DNA from 2 places in the Arthrobacter sp. MMS24-S77 genome. Region 2 is predicted to be linked to the other one. Evidence: riboswitches for the same ligand, from Rfam matches in the RefSeq annotation. Region 2 holds a riboswitch; the other holds the start of a gene.

Region 1 (9,990 bases), 3.3 Mb from region 2:
CTGCACCGTCTTGCCAAGGCCCATGTCGTCGGCCAGGACCCCGCCCAGGCTGTGACGGTACAGGAAACTCAACCAGTTGAAGCCCTCCAGCTGGTACGGACGCAGCTCAGCGTCAAGCGAGCCCGGCAGCGGCAGCCCGGTCACGCCGTCGTTGAGCAATCCGCCCACGGCCTCGCGCCACGCGGCCGCTTGCTCGTCAACGATCCCCAATTGGGCGAGTTCATCCCAGAGCCCGGCCTGGAAGCGGCTGATCTGCAGGGTGCCGTGCCGGTCCGGGTTGTCTTGCAAGGACCTGGCTTCGTCGATGAGCGCACGGAGTTGGTGCAGCTCGGGCAGGTCGAGGGAGAAGTAGGCGCCGCTGGGCAGCAACATGCGGCTCTGGCCCGCGGCGAGGGCGGAAAACACCGCGGCAAAGGACACCGGTTCGCCCTCGAGGGTGATGACGATACCGAGATCGAACCAATCGCGGCTGTCCGTCGCCTTGGTCGAAATGGAGACAACGGGAGCCTCGGTGGCTTCGCGGTAGTCGGCGATGTCGCCGGAGGTGTCCACGACGACGTCGGGCAGTTCACGGAGCCGGGGGAGGACCTCTTCGGTGAAGGCCAGCGTGTCCAGGCCGTCGAGCTCCACCGAGGACGCCAGCCGCGGGGCTCCCCACCCGCCGCTTGAGGATTCGCCCAGCGCGCCAACCACATCCCAAGGCCGGCCCAGGGTCTCCAGGATCCGGGCTTCCTCGGTGTCGTCGCGGTAGCCGTGATCGTCCGGGTGTCGCCAGAGGGGCTGGGCAGTGACGAGCTTGCCGGCCTTGTAGTGCCACTCCCAGTGGAGCCGCACCCGGTGGTCCGCGCCGTAGTTCGCCAGCAGGGACAGCGTGGGCACGGCGAGGACCGGCAACTCCACGGAATGGTCCGCCGCCGTAACCCGGGTGGACTGCTTGAGCTTCGGATAGAACGCCGTGAGGAATCGTTCTTCGTCCTTGGCCGGAATCTGGAGCCGGGACGCGCCCACGACGAAGTCCAGGAGTTCCTGCGACTCGCCGCCCTCCAGCGGGGCCATCGTGATGAGGTTCTCGGGCGCCGAAACGCCGGGCAGATGGCCCTCGCCAGGACCTGTGAAGAACAAGCCATGCGCCGGGCGGCCGATCAAGCCCAACGTCGCCGGATCAAGGGCGTCCCCGCCCAAGGTCACCGACGGCGCCAGCTGCAGCCCGCCGTCGGGCCGGCCGCTTTCCAGCCGGCTCAGGTCAAGCCCGACGACGGCGGGCTCCGCCGCGATGCGGACAGGTTCAGTCCCGCCGGAGTGGATGAGCGCGACGCCCACTTTCGCGGCTTCGGCCAGCAGGTTCCACAAGTTCTTGCCGGCGAATTCATTGAGCAACATCCACATGCTGGACGTGAGCTGCCGGTAGTCGGTGGTGGAATGCGCGGCAAGGAAGTTCTGCATCCAGTCGATGTGGGCTTCGTTGAATTCGCGCTTGTAGCCGAGGTAGTTCAAGTTGGTCCAGGAGACGTCGCCGCGGATCCACTTGCCCTTGGCTCCCATCATCACCGGGCGGGCCTTGAGCTGGCGCACGCTTCGGAGGGGATCGCGCCGGCCCGTGTAGGAGAAATGCGGGGCGGGCTCTTCCACTTCGAATGCCAGCGCCAAGGGGAGGCCCTGGCCTTGCGGGGCGGTCCCCGGAGTGGCGATGAGCTTGCTGAGGGCCTGTTCCCAGGCCGGTCGCTGCACGGTTGCCCCGGTCTGGGCAGTCTGGCCGAACGCCGGGGCGCTGAGCAGTTGCGCCCGCACGGCAGGATGGTCCTCGGCAGCGAAGAGCAGGGCCGCCACGTGTTTGCAGTCTTTGCGGACCGGGCAGCTGCACACCCCCACGGTGCAGCTCCAGCCTCCGGGTTTGCGGACCAGTTTGGCGGACGTCGAATACGCTGCTGGGCCACTGCCCCGGACCTTGCCCATCATCAAACCCGTGGCGGAGTCGAAAGTGATGCCACTGACCCGGCTTCCCATGGCATAGGCGAGGCCGGCCGCCAAGGAGCGGTCGTTAATGGCGGGTGTCTGAATCGCCAGTTCCCAGGAGTCGTCTGAGTGGGAAGGCATTCGTTTGGGCTACTTTCGGCAGGAGGCTATCTATGAATCCTAGCCAGCCGGGACCGGCCCTGAAACTTTGCCGGACGTTCACCTCGGCCTAGCCTGCCCGGCTGCTGCCCCCGCGTACGTTGAAAGGGTCCGGAGCAGCACAAGCTTCCCAGCAGTGAGGAAATCCCATGACCAGCAATGAGAACCCCGTCATTCTGACGAAGGACAGCATCGAGGCCGCCAACGCAGACGTTGTGGACGCGAACGTCACCGTGGTCAACGAGATGTACGAGGAGCTCCTCAACCATGAGGAAATCGCTACCAACGCGCTGCGCAGCTACTTTGTGGACTACTACCTGACGCAAGCACTCGCAGGCGGCTTTGCCCAGTACGTGTTCACCGTCCCGGAGCGCGAAGAGGTGGATGCGTTTGTCCGCGAAGGCCTCGAAGGTATGGGGGCCACCGGCCACCTTGAGCTGTTCAACCGCACCGCAGCAGCCTTCGACGCCCTGTCCGAGGACGACGCCGAGGCCTACCTTGACGGCGACCTTGACGAGTCGGAGGAGGCTCCGGAAGCAGTTGCCGAACTCGAAGCGCTCGACGGCGAATTCGAATCCCTCCTCGAGACCGAGGACATCATCGAACTCAACGCAGCATGGCTCCGTAGCCAGGATGGCGTCCTCTACCTGGACGAAGAGCAGCTCAAGGCTCACATCGCCGAGCGCGTTGCCCTCATTCCGAACCTCGAGGAGCGCCAGGCCGAGGCCGCCGAAGCCGAGCTCGAAAATGCCCCTGAATTCGAGCTCATCATCCGTGAACTGTGCGACGTTGCCGGCTACCAGCTGGAAAAGATCACCATGGGCGATCCCAACTACGAGCACGACGGCGAGACGATCCTCGCCTGGCACTTCGCCACGGACCACGGCAACTACATCATGATCGAAGAGGATGACGAAGCCTTCATGATCCACCCGGAGACGAAGGAAATCATCGCGGCCGTCGAGTTCGAAGACGCCTAAGACGCTCGCTCACCTTTGGGGCCTCCAAGGCGAACGCTCCTTCAGATCTGCCGGCCTGACCGGACAGATCTGAAGGAGCGTTTGCTGTTTGGTGCTCAAAGGTGAGCGAGGGTTTCAGTAGGCCATTCCGCTTGCTGTCACCATGGAGCCGGACGGGCTGACCAAGGTCCAGACACCGCCCACGCCCTGGCCCTTGATGTCGCCGGCGGCTTTGTCTTGCCCGAAGAAGTAGATGGGCATGCCGTTGATGGTGATCTGCATCTTGCCGTCTGCCGTGGGGATGGTGCCGAGGGTTCCACTCACGTCCTCGGCAGTCGGCGTGCTCGACGTCGTTGTCACGGCCGGCCACGACGTGGCGCAGCCTCCGGTGCAGGCGCTCTTGCCCGAATCCTTGACGTCCTTGGTGAAGAAGTACACGCTCCTGCCGTTCGCGGCCACCACAATCTGGCCGGCGCTCGACGTCGCGGTCTCCAGGTCATAAGCAGCGGCGGAAGCGCTCGACGACGGTGCCGGACTCGTCGCCGTCGGGCTCGGCGCTGCGGCACTTGAGCTCGCCGGGCTTGAGGAAGTTGTAGAAGTCCCCGGGCTGCCTCCGCAGGCACTCAGGACAATGGCCAGTGCGAGGACGCCCAGACCGGTGCCGAGTTGCTTCTTCATGGCGTGCTCCTTTGCTTGGACCGGCCGTCGACGTACCGGAAACTAACCCGTACGACGACGTGAGGTGAAGAATGGTTCAAAGGGCTGAACCATTTTCGTGTCGGGCACGTCGTATCGCAGGAGAAGGGGAAGCCGCAGCAGACAGGAGGCGCCGATGCCGCTCGACGAGGATGTCGTGGCCGCGATCTACCGCGACCACGGCACAGCCCTGCGCCGCTTCGTGCTGAGCTGCACGCCGGACGCACATCTCGGCTGAAGACGTGGTGCAGGAAACCATTCTTCGGGTATGGCAGCACGCCCCCCAGATCACCGGGAGCCTGCGCAGCTATTTGTTCCGCACGGCCCGCAACGTCATTATCGACAATTATCGGAAGGCCCAGCGGCGGCCGGCCGAGGCTGCCGAACGCGACATAGCGGACCCGGAGGAAGCCACCGAACGCGTTGACGAGCTCCTCAACCGGGTCCTCATGGAAGAAGCCCTCCTGCGGCTAAGCACCGAGCACCGGGAGGTCCTAATAGCCCTGCATTATGAAGGTTTCACGGTGAACGAGGCCGCGCTGAGGCTCAACATCCCCGGCGGAACCGTGAAATCCCGGGCCTTCTACGCCGTCAGGGCGCTTCGCACGATTTTGGACGAAATGGGGGTGCAGCGGTGAACGAAACCGGACTTCACCAATTACTGGGCGCCTACCTGCTTGGCGGCTTGGAGCCTGACGAGGCCAGGGCCTTCGAGGAGCACCTGGAAACCTGCGCTGATTGTCGGCGTGAGCTAGGCGAGCTGGAAAGCCTCCCGGCCCTCCTTGACGCTGTCCCCGTGCCCGACGCCGTCGCGCTCACTGCCGGGCGCCCCGCCGTCGAGCGCCCTGCCGTGGCGCAATCCGCCGCGCAATCCGCGGCCGGACGCCTCGCCGAGCGTCCCGCCGTCGAGTCCACTTCCGACGCTCGCTCACTTTTGGGACCCTTTTCAGAAACGCTCCCGCAGCCGATCCTCCTGAAAATGGCAGCGCGACGACGGAAATCCCGACGGCGGTGGACGTCTCTGGTGAGTGCCGTGGCCGCGGCGTGCCTCGGGCTGGGAGTCCTGGCCGGGCCGCTGCTGAACCAGCCGCCCAAGCCTGACGCCAGCTACTCCGTGCAAACGGACAATGGCCTGCAACTCACCGTGGGGCTCGTCAGGAAATCGTGGGGCACCGAGCTGCAGCTCGAAGGCCACAGCATGCCGCTGCAAGGCACCATGTACCTGTGGGTCAAAGGCCGCGACGGCAACGAGGAATTGGCGTGCGGTTGGGCCGCGACGTCCAGTGGACACATCAAGGTGACGGGCGCGACGCCGGTCCAGCTCGCCGGGATCTCGGGCGTGGAACTGCGGGACGACGCCCAGAGGACGGTCGCGGTAATTTCGGTCCCGGGGAGCTAGGGGTCCCCGGAGCCGGTGGTGATTGTCCGCCGGCTACGCGGATGCCGGTTCGTTGGCCGTAGGCTCGCGCAGGTCCATTGCTTGCCACGTGGGCTTATCGAGCCTATTGAAGCTGTAGAGATGGATTCCCGAGACACTCTCTGGGTGCGCCACGAGTTCGGCGACAAGGCTCTCCGGTGAGTACTTGTCGCCGCTCAGGAGCCGACGGGCGAGAGTTCCCTTGCTGCTGAGGAACTTCAGGGACGTCCCCACACCGATTTGGGTTGCCAGGGCCAACAGTTTGGTCCGGGGAACGGCCCCGGCCACTCCGGCCCACACCGGAAGCTCGACGCCTTCCCGGCGCAGGAGTGTTGCGTAGTCGAGGATCTTCGGGGCGGAGAAGCACATCTGCGTGACAACGTGCGTGGCCAGGTGCTGTTTGGCCAACAGGGCATCCAAGAGGTCCAGCCCGCCCACGGAAGGATGACCTTCGGGATAGCCGGCGATGCCCGCGGAGATCCTGCCTCCCGAGTACTCGGCGATGTCCTCCAAGAGGTGGAGGCACGATTCGTAGGGGCCAGCACCCCGCGGTCCGTCCCCACCAATGGCGAAGACCTCGGTGATCCCTGCAGCTTCGCAGTCCCGGAGGATTCCGGAAAGCTGCCCCGGTCCTCCAGCCCGCGTGCCGACAGGTGCGGGATCACGTTGTAGCCAAGGAGGCTGAGCTTGAGGGAGGCCTCCATGGTTCGCGTGATGCCGTGATGGGGCAAACAGGTAACGGTGAGCGTTGTGGATACAGGCACCGTGGCCTGGACCTTCTCGACGATTCCGTCCGAGGGAATGATTTCAATCCGCGTGGGGAGCATGCTGGGGTCCTTACGGATCAGGCCGTCGCGTGGTGTGCGAGGAGGGTGCTGGCTTCCTGGCGGGTGGTGCCGGAGTCCTGGATGCCGTCGGCGATGTGGGCCAGGTGGGCGGGGATGTCGCGGCCTTTCTTGCGCATCGCGGTGGCCCAGAGGCGTCCGGCGCGGTAGGAGGAGCGGACCAGGGGTCCGGACATGACGCCGAGGAAGCCGATCTCCTCGGCCTCGTGCTGCAGGTCCACGAATTCCTGGGGTTTGACCCAGCGGTCCACGGGCAGGTGCCGTTCGGAGGGTCGCAGGTACTGGGTGATGGTGATCAGGTCACAGCCCGCGGCGTGCAGGTCGGCCAGGGCTTCGGAGATCTCGGCCCGGGTTTCGCCCATGCCCAGGATCAGGTTGGACTTGGTGACCATGCCCAGGTTGCGGCCCTGGGTGATGACGTCCAGGGAGCGGTCGTAGCGGAACGCGGGGCGGATGCGCTTGAAGATCCGGGGCACGGTCTCGACGTTGTGCGCGAAGACCTCGGGGGCGGAGTCGCAGATCGCATTGATGTGTTCGGGTTTGCCGGAGAAGTCCGGGATGAGCAGTTCCACGCCGGTGCCGGGGTTCAGTTCGTGGATCTTGCGGACGGTTTCGGCGTAGAGCCAGACGCCTTCGTCTTCGAGGTCGTCCCGGGCCACGCCGGTCACGGTGGCGTAGCGCAGGGCCATGGCCTGGACGGAGCGGGCGACCTTGGTGGGTTCGAAGCGGTCCACGGGGGAGGGCTTGCCGGTGTCGATCTGGCAGAAGTCGCAGCGGCGGGTGCATTCGGAGCCGCCGATCAGGAAGGTCGCTTCCTTGTCTTCCCAGCACTCGAAGATGTTCGGGCAGCCGGCTTCCTCGCAGACGGTGTGCAGGCCTTCCTTTTTCACGAGGTTCTTCAGGCCCACGAATTCCGGGCCCATCTGGACCTTGGCCTTGATCCACTCGGGCTTGCGTTCGACCGGGACGGCTTTGTTGCGCTGTTCAACGCGCAGCAGCTTACGGCCTTCAGGTGCCAGGGTCATGAGGAACTCCATAATTCAGGTGGCGCGGACGCACCACGATGATTCGGTTCCTCCCCGCTCTGTATTGGACCTGAGAGTTTCCGCGCCACCCGCCTTCGCGGCTGGACGCTTGCACCGTCGGTGAGTCCGGTTGCCCGGGCTGCTTTCCAGAGTTGCCTTGCCGCGGCGGTACATGGGCCTGAGAGATTCCTGGGGAGGATTTGCTCCTACGGCGCCTGCTGAAACGTACCGGCAGGGCTCTCCCGCCGCAGATCATAAGCACGTGCCACCCTTCGGTGACACGTCTCACATGGTATCCGGTGCCTGTGCGGCACGCAAAGGGTGGTTAGTGAAACCGGACCTCCGGAAGCGCGGGTACCAGCTTGAGCTGGTACCCGCGCTTCTCGGAGCACATTTCTAGCGAGTGACTCCGTGCATCTCGGAGGTCGGCGGGTAGAAGGGAATCTCCGGCTTTTTCGCACCGATGATTACGCAGATCAGCGCATCATCTTCGCTGACAGTGCGAAGGCTCCGGGGAACGCCTGCAGGAACACGAATCAGGTCGCGGTAACCCAAAACACGACTGGCCGTCTTTGTACCGTCCTCGACATCGTGGACGCTGAACTCCACCTGCCCCTCGAGGACAAAGAACACCTCTTCGACGTCAGGGTGAGTGTGCTCCGGTCCTACGCACCCGGCCGGTAGAACCATGTTAGAGAACGTGAAGTGCTCGGCCTGGAGGATGTTGTTATCGTCCGAGTGGTCCCCGGTAGCTCCGGAGCCGATGTAGCGGACTTGGCCACGCCGGAATTTGTCTCCCATTTTTGTCTGGAACTTCAGAGTGTCAAAGTCAACGACACGGCTCTCACGGGACGCGATAGACGAATCGATGAGCTCTTCCAGATCTGTTGTCGGTGCACTTACGGTTTCACTCATTGTTAAACCTCTCTGACTGGGGCGATGTAAACCAAAAATTGGCAGCAAAGCTCAGGAGCGACTCCCTCAACTCTAACTATCTCAACACTAAGGTAACTTGAACTAAGTAACAAGACCTTGAGTGGAACTAGACTGAGTTAATTGATTGCCGAAAAGCTCAATGTTTAGATGCATCACCTACATCGAAAGGACGGGGCCATGCCTGACGATTCAACTGAAGCCGACGCCATTGACCGCATTCTGGCGGATTGGCTACGTGAACGGCCGGACTTGGATGCGAGCTCAATTGGCGTCCTCGGGCGGCTCTTGCGGCTGGCCAATCAGGTCCGCGCTGTCGAAAGTTCCTACTTTGATGCGTACGGTCTGACACTTGCGTCCTTCGACGTCCTGGCCAATCTGCGCCGCTCCGGGCCACCGCACCGGAAGACTGCTGGCGAGCTCGCGACCTCCTCCATGCTCACGACCGGTGGTATTACTTTCCGGTTGGACAGGATGGAGGAGCAGAACCTCATCGAGAGAGTTCGGACCCGCGAAGACCGTCGGGTTGTCTACGCCCAGCTGACCGCACATGGTAAGGCTGTTATCGATGAGGCATTTGGAAGGCATCTAGACAAGCAACGTCAAATGTTGAGCGGTCTGACACCATCGGAGCTCGATCAACTCGCAGCGCTATTGAAGAAGGCAGAGGCATCGGTAGTCGCATTTGATGTAAATGCGATGGAAGCGGTTGACCGAGGCTCCTGAACGCTTACTGCCCGATGCGGGAGGCTGTAGTTCGAGGCGGTTCCTGCACTCATATCAGTCCACCTCGGCCACCGATAATAGAGTCCAGAGATCGTAGTACGGCAAACGGTACTACACCGCTTGTCCTCGGATTGTCCTCAGAAGGCTTGTTGCGGATTTCGAACCGGTATTCCCCCATGTTTCCAGAAGCTTCGATGACGTGGCTGGTCAGTTCCGCTGCGGGGTCTGCCCTTACTTTGACCGTCACAACGTCCCAGTTGTTAACAGCGATGGCAACGGCTGCGCCAGCGTTTAGGGACTTGGGGAACAACAGCGCGGCCTCAGCGGCCGATCCTTCATAAATGTCCAGTGGGCCACGAGCATTGCGTATCTCTTCAACCAAAGCCTCGTTCATCCAGGGCTGGACAAGGGAGCCCGGCAGTTTCGTCGTCGTAATCGTGACTCTGTCATAGCCTGCCGCACGGGCGCCTGAGGACAAAAGGTCGAGGCCGCCAACTGCGCCAGAAGTCAGGAAGAGCCGCCCCGGCCCGGCGGTGTTGAGGTGATTTGAGAATTCTCTATCCGCCAGGGCACCAACCGACGTCACGAGCAGGTCAACACCCGCCCGGAGCACAACCTCGGCGTGTTCGACGAGTGCTTCCTGACCTGCGCATTCAACCAGCAAGTCGCAGCATTCGAGAGCCTCCGTCAGGTCCAGCTGCTTCACCGGAGCATTACTTAGCAGGCTCCGGGAGATGACCCCTTCCAAGACAGCCCCTGCGACCCGTCCCTCATTAATCCCAGCAACGACGGGTACACCGATGGCGCCGTAACCGATAACTCCGACCCGGCAGGTGCGTGCTGACTTCATAGTGTCCTTCAAGTATTGAGAGTGGGCAGTTAGTTCCGCTCGCACTCTGAACTACCGGTGCTTGCACGCGCTCTACAGCGCCTTAGCGGGAGAGGAGGTTGGTGGCCTCCGAAAGTCGGATTGCCATTTACATTCCGACTTTCGGAGGCGCTATTAAGGCCTTCCCCTCTGAGGACGGCGGCCTGCTTTTCAGCGTCGGCTTCGTATACACGCCTGATCCGTGCGACGCCGAGATCATGCTGGTAGAGGTGTTCGTCTTTGTCAGCGTCGGCCGCGAGTGCTTCGAGGACTTCTCGGTCCTGTTCCAAGACTGCCCAGTGTTTTTCTTCAAGGGTCGTCTTGTACATGAACCGCCAGACGTCGCGCTCCCAGTCGGAGACTGTGCGGGTGCGCCAATGGAAAATGGCCGAGTTATTTGCATCAATGG
Region 2 (9,990 bases):
TCGCTGCCAAGTTCCTGGACGGCGCGGTGCTCAATGTGATCATGATCGATCCGCTCCTGGAACAGTCCATGCTTGAAGACATGCGCCCGGCCGAGGGAGGCACCCAGATCGTCATGAGCCAAGCGCGACTGGATGCAGTCTTGGCCTCTGTGAAGAGTTCCATGGAAACGGCCGCGGCTGCCGGACGGCAAGCCGTCTTGGTGTGCGCCCCGGCGTTGCGGCCCGCTGTCCGGCGGCTCGTGGTGACCCCCGACGGCGGCGTCCCCGTGCTGTCCTACCGCGAAGTGACGTCGGCCAACATCCAGATCGAAACCGTGGGGGTGGTCCGCCATGCCGAAGCAATACAAGCTTAAGGGCGCATCCTTGGAGGTCATCCGGGAGAAGGCCGAGCAGCAGTACGGGCCCGGGGCGCGGATCGTCTCCGCCGAGAAGGTCACCAACCCGGGAATCGCCGGGCTCTTCGCGGCCAATCGCTACGAGGCCACCATCGAAGTTCCCGTACAGGGTTCCACCCAACTAGCTACCAATAGTTGTCGTTTTGACGGCTCAGAACGACAACAACTGCGAGTTAGTTGGGAAGCCCACCCCGGCGGGGAGGCGCATGCGTTGGAGGGGCCCGCCATCGCGGCGCTGCTTGAGCAGGCCGACGCGGCTGAAGTGGACCTTCACCGGCCCGCGGCAGCTGTTTCGACTGCCTCGCCGGATTTCGCCGGGATGTTGGAGCAGTTAGGCAAGGAGTTCCAGCCACCGGTACCTGAACCGAGAGCCCAAGGGATGCTGACAGCCTTGCCAACCGCCGCCGTCGGGCACGCTGTCCCGGCGCTAGCACCGGCACCCGCGGCCGTACCGGTACCGGTTCCCGCGCTCGTGCCAGTTCCATTAGCTGGCAGCGGCAACCTCATCATCCTGCTCGGCCTTGGTGACGACGCCTTGGGTCCCGCGCTTGAGATGTCGATCGCGGAGGGCGGCTCCGACGTCCGGACGGCGGGGGAGTTGACCGCGTTCGGGCACCTCCACGTGGCGGGGCGTCAGGGCGCGACGGCGGCCCGCGCCCAAGCGGTGCTCACTGGCCAAACCGTGCTCGTGGCGTACGGACTCGGCAGGCCACGCGAAGCCGTGGCGCATGCGGCGCACATCGCCGGCCTCGCCGCAGACCAGCTGTGGCTGGTCGCCGATGCCACACGGAAGGCGGAAGATACTCAGGCCTGGGTGCGGGCGCTCTCCGCAGCTTTGGCGGCCGAGAGTTCTTCACTCGATGCGCTGGCCGTTTTCGGTGCGGCGGAGACCATGAGCCCGGAGACGGTCAACGGACTCGGCCTTCCCATCGGCTGGGTGGACGGCAAGCCCGCCCGTGCCGGAGTGTTTGGAAAGGTAGATTGAGAGCATGCTGGTACTGACACGCAAGCCGGGCGAACAGATCATGATTGGTGATGACATTGTCATCACGGTCATGGAGGGCCGCGGCGACGGGGTGCGGATCGGGATCGAGGCGCCCCGCGGGGTGTCCATCCAGCGTCGTGAAGTGGTTGAAGCGATCGCCGCTGCCAACCTCGCGGCGGCGAAGGCCGGCCCCGAGGCCGAGGAGCTCCTTGCCGGGTTGCGACCCCCGGCATCCCGCCGAAAGCCTGACTAGTCCCCGGGGTACCGGTATATCTTCAGGAGCGTCGGCGCACTAAGCCAAGCCGAGGAATTCTTCGAGGAGTGGCAGCGAACAATCCCTCGTCACGGCTAGGGCCCGCTCAATATTGGCGCTTTCCGCCAGCAGCATCACGTCATCCGCGGCGTCGCCTGTGTCGGCCGAGGCCTCCGTTCCCGACGCATCCGGGACCAAAACGTCCCCGGCCTGCGCTGCCGCGAGCCGCACGTCCCCGGCCCCGCTTGGCCCCGACAGGAGCGCCTCGATGTTGGCGGCGACGGCAGCTTCGACTTGCTTCAGCAGCAGCACCATGCCCTTGTGGTGTTCCTGAAGCAGTTCCGGCCACATTCCGGGCGGCGCCACGGAGGCGATCTTGGGCAGCGTAGCATTCGCGGGAGCACGCCATTTGATCGCCACGGCCGACGATTCGATGTTCCGGGCCAGGGTGTCGAACCGAAGGTTTTCCAGAACCTTTTCCACGTCAGAGGCGGTGAATTTCAGCCAATGCCAATTGCCTGCCCGAACGTGCAGCAGCTGTGTTTCGAGCCGGAACAACAGCAGTTCCAGCTGCCTCCGCTCGCGCCACAGCATCGCTGAAAGCTCATCCGCCCCCACGGTTCCCCATTCCCCGGTTTGGCCTGCGGAACATGATCCCGCGGCCGGCTTTACATCTTTTTCATGAGCGTACACGCATTGTTATATGGCAGATGGTATGTTCACTGAATACGTGTCTGTTCCAGGCAACTTTTAGCCTGCTGCATCGTCTCAGCAGCTCGCCGGAGGATCCTTGGAATCAGGCTTTTGCAACTCAATAATCCGGTCTCATGGGGGACTAATTTTGAATCGCGAAGAACGCAACGAGTTGGTGCTGCAGCATTTGCCGCTCGTTGGCTACTTGGTGTCTGAGCTCTGTGCGAGAGCTTCTCATTTGTCGCGCGACGATTTCGCGTCTGTAGGGTCCGTGGCGTTGATAACGTCCGCCGATTCCTTCGATCCGAGCCTCGGAGTCCCCTTCGGCGCATTTGCGCGCCGCCGGATCGTCGGGGCGTTTGCGGACGAGATGCGGGCCAGCGACTGGGCTACCCGCTCGGCACGCAAACGCATCAAGGAAACCATGTCGGTCCAGGAAACCCTTTCCGGCGTCCTTGGTCGGACGCCTACTGTGGCGGAAACCGCGTCAGCCCTCGGCGTCGAGCGCAGCGTGGTGGAGGCGGCCCTCGCCGATGCCGCCCGGACGCTATCGCCGCTGGACGACGTCGTCGTCGACACCGTTGCCGCGGACACTCTCTCCCCGGAACACTCCGTCCTGGCCGATGAACGCCTCAAGTACCTTCGCGCCGCCGTCGAGGCCCTGCCCGAAAAGATGCGATACGTCGTCGAGGAGATCTACTTCGCCGGGAGGACCGTCAAGGAGCTCGCCGAAGAGCTTGGTTCCACGCACGCCGCAGTGTCCCAACAGCGCGCCGAAGGTATCCGGCTCATGCGCGATGGTCTCTCTGCGCACTACGCTGACGACCCCGAGCAAGTCCTCGAGCCGCAGTCGCGGATTACTGCGCGACGCCGGCACGACTACCTCTCGACGCTCGCCACCGCGACCCTCGGCGGAATTACGCGTGGTTTCAGTTCGCACGATGCCGCGTTGAACCAAGCCGTCTAGTTTGGGGACCGTCTAACTTCAGCGTCGGGAGTGATCCTGCGAAGCTCACGCAGGATTTCCAGCTGTTGTTCGTTGATCTTCAACAGCAGGCCAATGTCCGCTCGCGCGGCGAGGTCTGTGTCGTAGTCGTGTTGGGCCATCGCGGCCGCAATCGCATCCTGGCGTTTGGCGGCGATCAGGAGGATCGCTCCCTGAAGCCCCGCCAGCATCGACAGGAACAGGTTCAGCAGGATGAACGGGTAGGGGTCCCAACCGTTGCCTGGCAGTACCCAGGTGTTGATGGCTGCCCACACGAGCATGAAGAAGATGAAGCCGCCGACGAACGGCCAGCTCCCCATCCCATTTCGCATGATATCCGCGGCTCGCTGACCCGAGCTCAAGCTTGCTTTGTGTTCGGCATGCCACGTGGATTTTTGCTCAGCTGTGCTCATGGGGCCCAGCCTAGCCGTGCATACGGGACGGAGCCTGACAGCAGGCGCTTCAGTGCCGTAAAGAGGGCACCGAGGGTCTCCTCGATGCCCCCAAGGCCTTCGTCGAAGGCGACTGACGGCCTACTTCGCGGTCGGCACGCGGCGGAGTACGACGGCGGCAAGGACTGCCGCTCCAGCCATCAGTACCAGCCCGATCGCCGCGGTGATGTGGACGCCCGATTCAAAGGCGGCACGCGCCGCGGCGGTCAGGGCTCCGGCCAGTGGCTGGGGCAGTGCAGCGGCGGTGTCCACGGCTCCGGCGAGCGTCTCCCGCGAACGCTCGGCGGCATGGCCGGACAGTTCAACGGGAAGAAGCAAGTGGTGCTGGTAGGACGCGGTCAGGATCGAGCCAAGGACTGCCGTGCCCAGCAATGAGCCGAGTTCGTAGCCTGTCTCGGAGATCGCCGAGGCCGCGCCGGCCTTGTCGGCAGGAACGGCGCCCAGGATGAGGTCGTTGGAGATGGTCTCCGCCGATCCAACCCCGATGGCCAGCAGCAGGAGTGCCGTCAAAAGGTACCCGGGGCCCTGGCCATGGTTGCCCAGGGCGGCCACGAGATAACCCACGGCGCTCAACGTCAGGCCGAAAGCCACCACGAGTCCCGGGCGGATCCGCTTGACCAGGGGAACCACCACCAGGCCTGCCACGATGGTGGCCAGCAGTGCCGGAACCATGGCGATTCCTGCCTCCATGGGGGACTGGCCCTCTACGAGCTGCAAGTGCTGCGCGAAGAAGTAGATGAAGCCTGTCATGGAAAACAGGGACAGGACGTTGGCAATGATGGCCGTGCTGAAAACCTTGTTCCCAAAAAGCCGTACGTCCAGCATGGGCGATGCCAGGGAACGCTGCCTGCGGACGAAGACGATTCCCATGGCCATGCCGAACGCCATGAAGGCGGCGGGTCCCGGGCCGAAGCCGTGCACCGCGGCCTCCTTGATGCCATAAACCAGAGGCGCCATCGTCAGGATAGACAGCACGACGCTGGGGACGTCAGGTTTGCCCGGATTGCGGTCCTTGGACTCGGGAATCAGGGACGGGCCGAAGGCCAGCAAGGGCAGCAACAGCGGCACGGCCACCAGGAACACGGCTCCCCACCAGAAGTGTTCCACGAGCCAGCCACCGAAGATCGGCCCGAGCGCGGCGCCGCCGGAGAAGCCTGCGGCCCAGACAGCCACAGCAAGCCGGCGGCGGTTCGGGTCCGGGAAGATATTGCGGATCAAGGACAGCGTTGAGGGCATGAGCATGGCTCCGAAGATGCCCATGCCGGCGCGTCCAGCAATGAGCCATTCGGCCGACGGGGCGAATGCAGTGGCCGCGGAAACGGCGGCGAAGCCCGTGCTGCCGATCAAGAGCAAGCGGCGGCGGCCGATCCTGTCTCCCAAGTTGCCCATGGACACCAGCAATGCGGCCAGGACCAGCGCGTAAACGTCTACGACCCACAGCAGCTGTACGCCCCCGACGTCCAGCGTCCGGGCGATTTCCGGCAGGGCAAATGTCAGCGCGGTATTGTCCACAGCCACCAGCAGCACAGGGAACATCAAGAGTGCCAGGGCAGTCCAATCGCGCCACGGGGCGGACTGGGTCGACGAGGTGCGGGGGTGCTGGGTTGTGGATGGGCTGAACATGAAGATAACTGTACCGTCTGGACGGTATAGTTTCAATTCGACTCATCGATCTGCCGCATCGAACTAAGGGATGATGGACACCATGCCGCGAAAACCTATTGCCCGGGACGCTGTCCTGGATGCCTTTGAAGCCCTGCTGATCGAGGTGGGGGAGCGGGCTGCCACCCTGGACGCCGTCGCCAAGCGCGCAGGCGTCTCCAAGGGGGGCTTGCTCTACCATTTCCCCAACAAGGAATCCATGATCAGCGCCCTGCTCGAACGCATGGACGCGCTCGCCGCACTGGACATCGAGGCGATGAAGGCGGCTCCCGAGGGCGCCTCTGCGTTCTTCATCAAGTCCTCCCTGTGGGCCGATACTCCCATGGACAGGGTGTTCGTGGCCGCCACGCGGCTTGCGGAGGTAGCGCACGAAGAAACCCGCAGGCGCTTTGCCGGGATCCAGCAACAATGGCTGGATGTGCTCGCCGACGAAGTGGGTCCGGAGATGGCCAAGGCGGTCCGGTATATGGGCGATGGGCTCTACTTCAACGCAATGCTTGAAGGCGGCCCGGGAGCCAATGCGAGCGAGAGGAACGCCGACGTCGGTGCGCTGCTTGCCGCCGTCGAACGCCTGCGTAACTGAGTGCCGACCCAACTGACTAGCAGTTGTTGTCCTTTAGAGGCTCCAAAACGACATCTAGTGCGAGTCAGTTGGGGAAGTCAGGCGGCTCGGTGACCCATATTTGCGGACGCGAGCAGTCCATAGGACAATTGACAGTTGTGGCAGCCGTCACCGGCAACCACGATCCGATTCACATAACTGAATACGCCTTTGATCTGCGGCGGGAGAGTCCTGCAGGCATGTGATGCAGGCGCCGTAGGAGCAAATCCTCCCCAGGAATCTCTCAGGCCCACGCACCGCCGCGGCAAGGCAACTCTGGAAAGCAGCACGCTGACGCGTGCTCACCGACGGTGCAAGCGAAGCAGCGCGAAAGCGCGGATTCGCGGAAACTCTCAGGTCCAATACAGAGCGGGGAGGAACCCGATTAGCTGTGGCGTACCCACGCCGCCTTAGTAATGGAGTTCCTTCGTGACGGTTAGTTCAACCTCCACCACGTTCGTTGACCGGCATATCGGCGCCCGCCGCCAAGCCGACATTGACATCATGCTCAAGTCTGTTGGTTACGACAGTGTCGATTCGCTCGTGGACACCGCGGTTCCCAATGACATCCGCCAGGACGTCGCCCTGACCCTCCAGAACGCCCTCAGCGAAGTTGAGGTTCTGGCGGAGCTGCGCAGGCTGGCGGCCAAGAACAAGACGGCCGTGCAGATGATCGGCCAGGGCTATTACGACACCGTCACTCCGCCGGTGATCCGCCGCAACATCCTCGAGTCCCCGGCCTGGTACACGGCGTACACCCCGTACCAGCCGGAAATTTCCCAGGGCCGTCTCGAGGCGCTGCTGAACTTCCAGACCATGGTCCAGGACCTGGTGGGCCTGCCCATCGCCAACGCCTCCCTGCTGGATGAAGCCACGGCGGTGGCCGAGGCGGTCCTGATGATGCGCCGGGCCAACAAGAACAAGGCGGCCCATGACGGCAAGACGGTCCTTGACGCGGACTGCCTGCCGCAGACCATCGCGATCGTGAAGGGCCGGGCCGAGGCGCTGGGCTTCGAGGTGGAGATCGCGGACTTGTCCCTGGGCCTGCCCGGGGGCGAGATCAACGGGATCGTGCTGCAGCAGCCGGGCGTTTCGGGCAGGGTGTTCGACCACACGGCGGTGATCGCTGCCGCCAAGGAACGGGGCGCCCTCGTCACCGTCGCCGCGGACCTGCTGGCCCTGACCCTGATCACGCCTCCGGGGGAGCAGGGTGCGGACATCGCGGTCGGTTCCACCCAGCGTTTCGGTGTTCCGTTGTTCTTCGGCGGCCCGCACGCCGCGTACATGGCGGTGCAGAAGGGCCTTGAGCGGTCGATGCCGGGCCGTTTGGTGGGGGTTTCGAAGGACGACGCCGGCACTCCCGCGTACCGTCTGGCGCTGCAGACCCGGGAGCAGCACATCCGCCGCGAGAAGGCGACGTCCAACATCTGCACCGCGCAGGCTTTGCTTGCCATCGTGTCCTCGATGTACGCGGTCTACCACGGCCCCGATGGGCTGAAGGCGATTGCCGAGACCGCCCACAGCCACGCCCGGACTCTGGCGGCGTCCTTGAAGGCCGCGGGCCTTGAGGTCCTGCACGGGAGCTTCTTCGACACCGTCACGGTCCGCGTCCCGGGCAAGGCTGCCGGGATCGTTGCAGCCGCCGAGGCCAAGGGCATCAACCTGCGGATCATCGACGGCGACATGGTCGGCGTGTCAGTGGATGAGACCACGACGGCGGCGGTCCTCGCCGACGTCGTCGCCGCGTTCGGCGCTTCGCTCGCGGAGTCGGGTGAGGGTTTCGCCCTGGAGGCCGACGTCGTGCGTTCTTCGGACTACCTGCAGCACCCGGTGTTCAACACGCACCGTTCCGAAACCCAGCTGCTGCGCTACATCCGCAGGCTCTCTGACCGTGATCTTGCGCTGGACCGCACCATGATCCCGCTGGGTTCGTGCACCATGAAGCTGAACGCCACTGCCGAGATGGAAGCCATCTCCTGGCCGGAGTTCGCCTCGATCCACCCCTTCGCCCCGGATTCCCAGACCGGGGGCTGGCGTGAACTGATCGAAGATCTGGAAGCCGACCTGACGGAGATCACCGGTTACGACCAGGTGTCCATCCAGCCCAACGCCGGTTCCCAGGGTGAGCTCGCGGGCCTGCTGGCCATCCGCGGTTACCACCTCTCCCGCGGGGACCTGCAGCGCAACGTCTGCCTCATCCCGGCGTCGGCCCATGGCACCAATGCTGCCTCGGCGGTGCTGGCCGGCATGAAGGTGGTTGTGGTGGCCACCGCGGCGGACGGCACGATCGACCATACGGACCTGCAGGCCAAGATCGAGGCCAACAAGGATGTCCTCTCGGCCATCATGATCACCTACCCGTCCACGCACGGCGTGTACGACGCGGACGTGCGCGAGATCTGCGACTCCGTGCATGCAGCCGGCGGCCAGGTGTACGTTGACGGCGCCAACCTCAACGCGCTCGTTGGCCTGGCCCAGCCGGGCAAGTTCGGCGGCGACGTGTCCCACCTGAACCTTCACAAGACCTTCTGCATCCCGCACGGCGGCGGCGGACCGGGCGTGGGCCCGGTCGCTGCCAAGGCGCACCTTGCACCCTTCATGCCGGGCGATGCGAACAAGGCAGCGCATGAAGACGGCGCTTCTTTGCCAGGGACTGGCGTCGCGATTTCCGCTTCGCGGTACGGCTCCGCGGGTGTGTTGCCGATTTCCTGGGCGTACGTGAAGCTCATGGGCGGGCAAGGCCTGACCGAGGCCACGAAGTCCGCGCTGCTTGCGGCGAACTACATCGCCTCGCGCCTGAACGAGCACTTCCCGGTCCTCTACACCGGTGAAGGCGGACTCGTGGCGCACGAGTGCATCCTGGATCTGCGCGAACTGACGGCCAAGACCGGAGTCACCGCGGAGGATGTGGCCAAGCGCCTCATCGACTACGGTTTCCACGCCCCCACCCTGGCGTTCCCGGTGGCCGGCACCCTGATGGTGGAGCCCACCGAATCCGAGGACCTGGGGGAGATCGACCGCTTCATCGAGGCCATGATCACCATCCGCAAGGAAATCGACCAGGTCGCCCACGGCGACTTCGCGGTGGAGAACAGCCCGCTGCGCCACGCGCCGCACACCGCGGCCGCCGTCGTGAGTTCCGATTGGGACCGTGAGTACTCCCGCGAGCAGGCCGTGTTCCCGGTCCACCACCTCAAGCAGGACAAGTACTTCCCGCCTGTCGGCCGCATCGACGGCGCCGCAGGGGACCGCAACCTGGTCTGCTCCTGCCCTCCGATCGAAGACTTCGAGAACTAAGGACTCCTCACGATGACTGAGAACTACACGGCGCTCTACGAAGAGCACAAGAAGCTCGGCGCTTCCTTCACCGATTTCGGTGGCTGGCAGATGCCCCTGAAGTACTCCTCCGAACTGGCCGAACACCACGCCGTCCGCAATGCCGCTGGCCTGTTCGACCTCTCCCACATGGGCGAAGTCTGGGTCACCGGCCCGGACGCCGCGGCCTTCCTGGACTACGCCTTGGTGGGCAAGATCTCCGCGATGTCTATTGGCAAGGCCAAGTACTCGCTGATCTGCCAGGAAGACGGCGGAATCATCGACGACCTCATCACCTACCGCCGTGGGGATTCCACGTTCCTCGTGGTCCCCAACGCCGGCAACGCCAAAGTTGTTGCCGAGGCGCTGGCACAAAGGGCCCGATCGGGCAAAGAAGGCGGCTTCGACGTCGTCGTCGAGGACGCCTCCGCGGCCACCTCCCTGATCGCGGTCCAGGGCCCCAAGGCCGAAGAGATCCTCCTGCGCTTGGTCCCGGCCGATCAGCACTCCCTCGTCACCGGGCTCAAGTACTACGCCGCCGTCGAGGTTCCCTTCACCTTTGCAGGGAACACGACCGAGCTGCTGCTCGCCCGCACCGGCTACACCGGCGAGGACGGCTTCGAAATCTTCGTGGACAACGATGCCGCAG

What was found. A riboswitch is a leader RNA that binds a small molecule or an ion and turns the genes downstream of it on or off. The one in region 2 is predicted to bind glycine.
Region 1: it holds a riboswitch for glycine, as region 2 does, so the genes downstream of both, lipA (lipoyl synthase) here and gcvP (aminomethyl-transferring glycine dehydrogenase) in region 2, are expected to answer to the same signal.

Annotation. Positions count from the first base shown of each region.
Region 1 covers NZ_JBTZRN010000001.1:4,136,924-4,146,913, reverse strand. Annotated here, with positions in the region: gene ACX5I4_RS19110 (DEAD/DEAH box helicase) at 1-2,094, opposite strand, end outside; gene ACX5I4_RS19105 (DMP19 family protein) at 2,262-3,092, shown strand; gene ACX5I4_RS19100 (COG4315 family predicted lipoprotein) at 3,207-3,749, opposite strand; partial or broken gene ACX5I4_RS19095 (sigma-70 family RNA polymerase sigma factor) at 3,904-4,405, shown strand; gene ACX5I4_RS19090 (anti-sigma factor) at 4,402-5,166, shown strand; gene ACX5I4_RS19085 (methylenetetrahydrofolate reductase) at 5,200-5,751, opposite strand; gene lipA (lipoyl synthase) at 6,029-7,054, opposite strand; glycine riboswitch at 7,104-7,209, opposite strand; glycine riboswitch at 7,211-7,309, opposite strand; gene ACX5I4_RS19075 (cupin domain-containing protein) at 7,451-7,969, opposite strand; gene ACX5I4_RS19070 (MarR family winged helix-turn-helix transcriptional regulator) at 8,168-8,713, shown strand; gene ACX5I4_RS19065 (aspartate dehydrogenase domain-containing protein) at 8,763-9,563, opposite strand; gene ACX5I4_RS19060 (Rieske 2Fe-2S domain-containing protein) at 9,593-9,990, opposite strand, start outside.
Region 2 covers NZ_JBTZRN010000001.1:869,414-879,403, forward strand. Annotated here, with positions in the region: gene ACX5I4_RS04065 (flagellar biosynthesis protein FlhA) at 1-353, shown strand, start outside; gene ACX5I4_RS04070 (hypothetical protein) at 331-1,380, shown strand; gene csrA (carbon storage regulator CsrA) at 1,385-1,633, shown strand; gene ACX5I4_RS04080 (flagellar protein FlgN) at 1,673-2,251, opposite strand; gene ACX5I4_RS04085 (sigma-70 family RNA polymerase sigma factor) at 2,475-3,293, shown strand; gene ACX5I4_RS04090 (DUF1003 domain-containing protein) at 3,290-3,724, opposite strand; gene ACX5I4_RS04095 (MFS transporter) at 3,845-5,386, opposite strand; gene ACX5I4_RS04100 (TetR/AcrR family transcriptional regulator) at 5,469-6,008, shown strand; glycine riboswitch at 6,199-6,296, shown strand; glycine riboswitch at 6,298-6,404, shown strand; gene gcvP (aminomethyl-transferring glycine dehydrogenase) at 6,456-9,323, shown strand; gene gcvT (glycine cleavage system aminomethyltransferase GcvT) at 9,336-9,990, shown strand, end outside.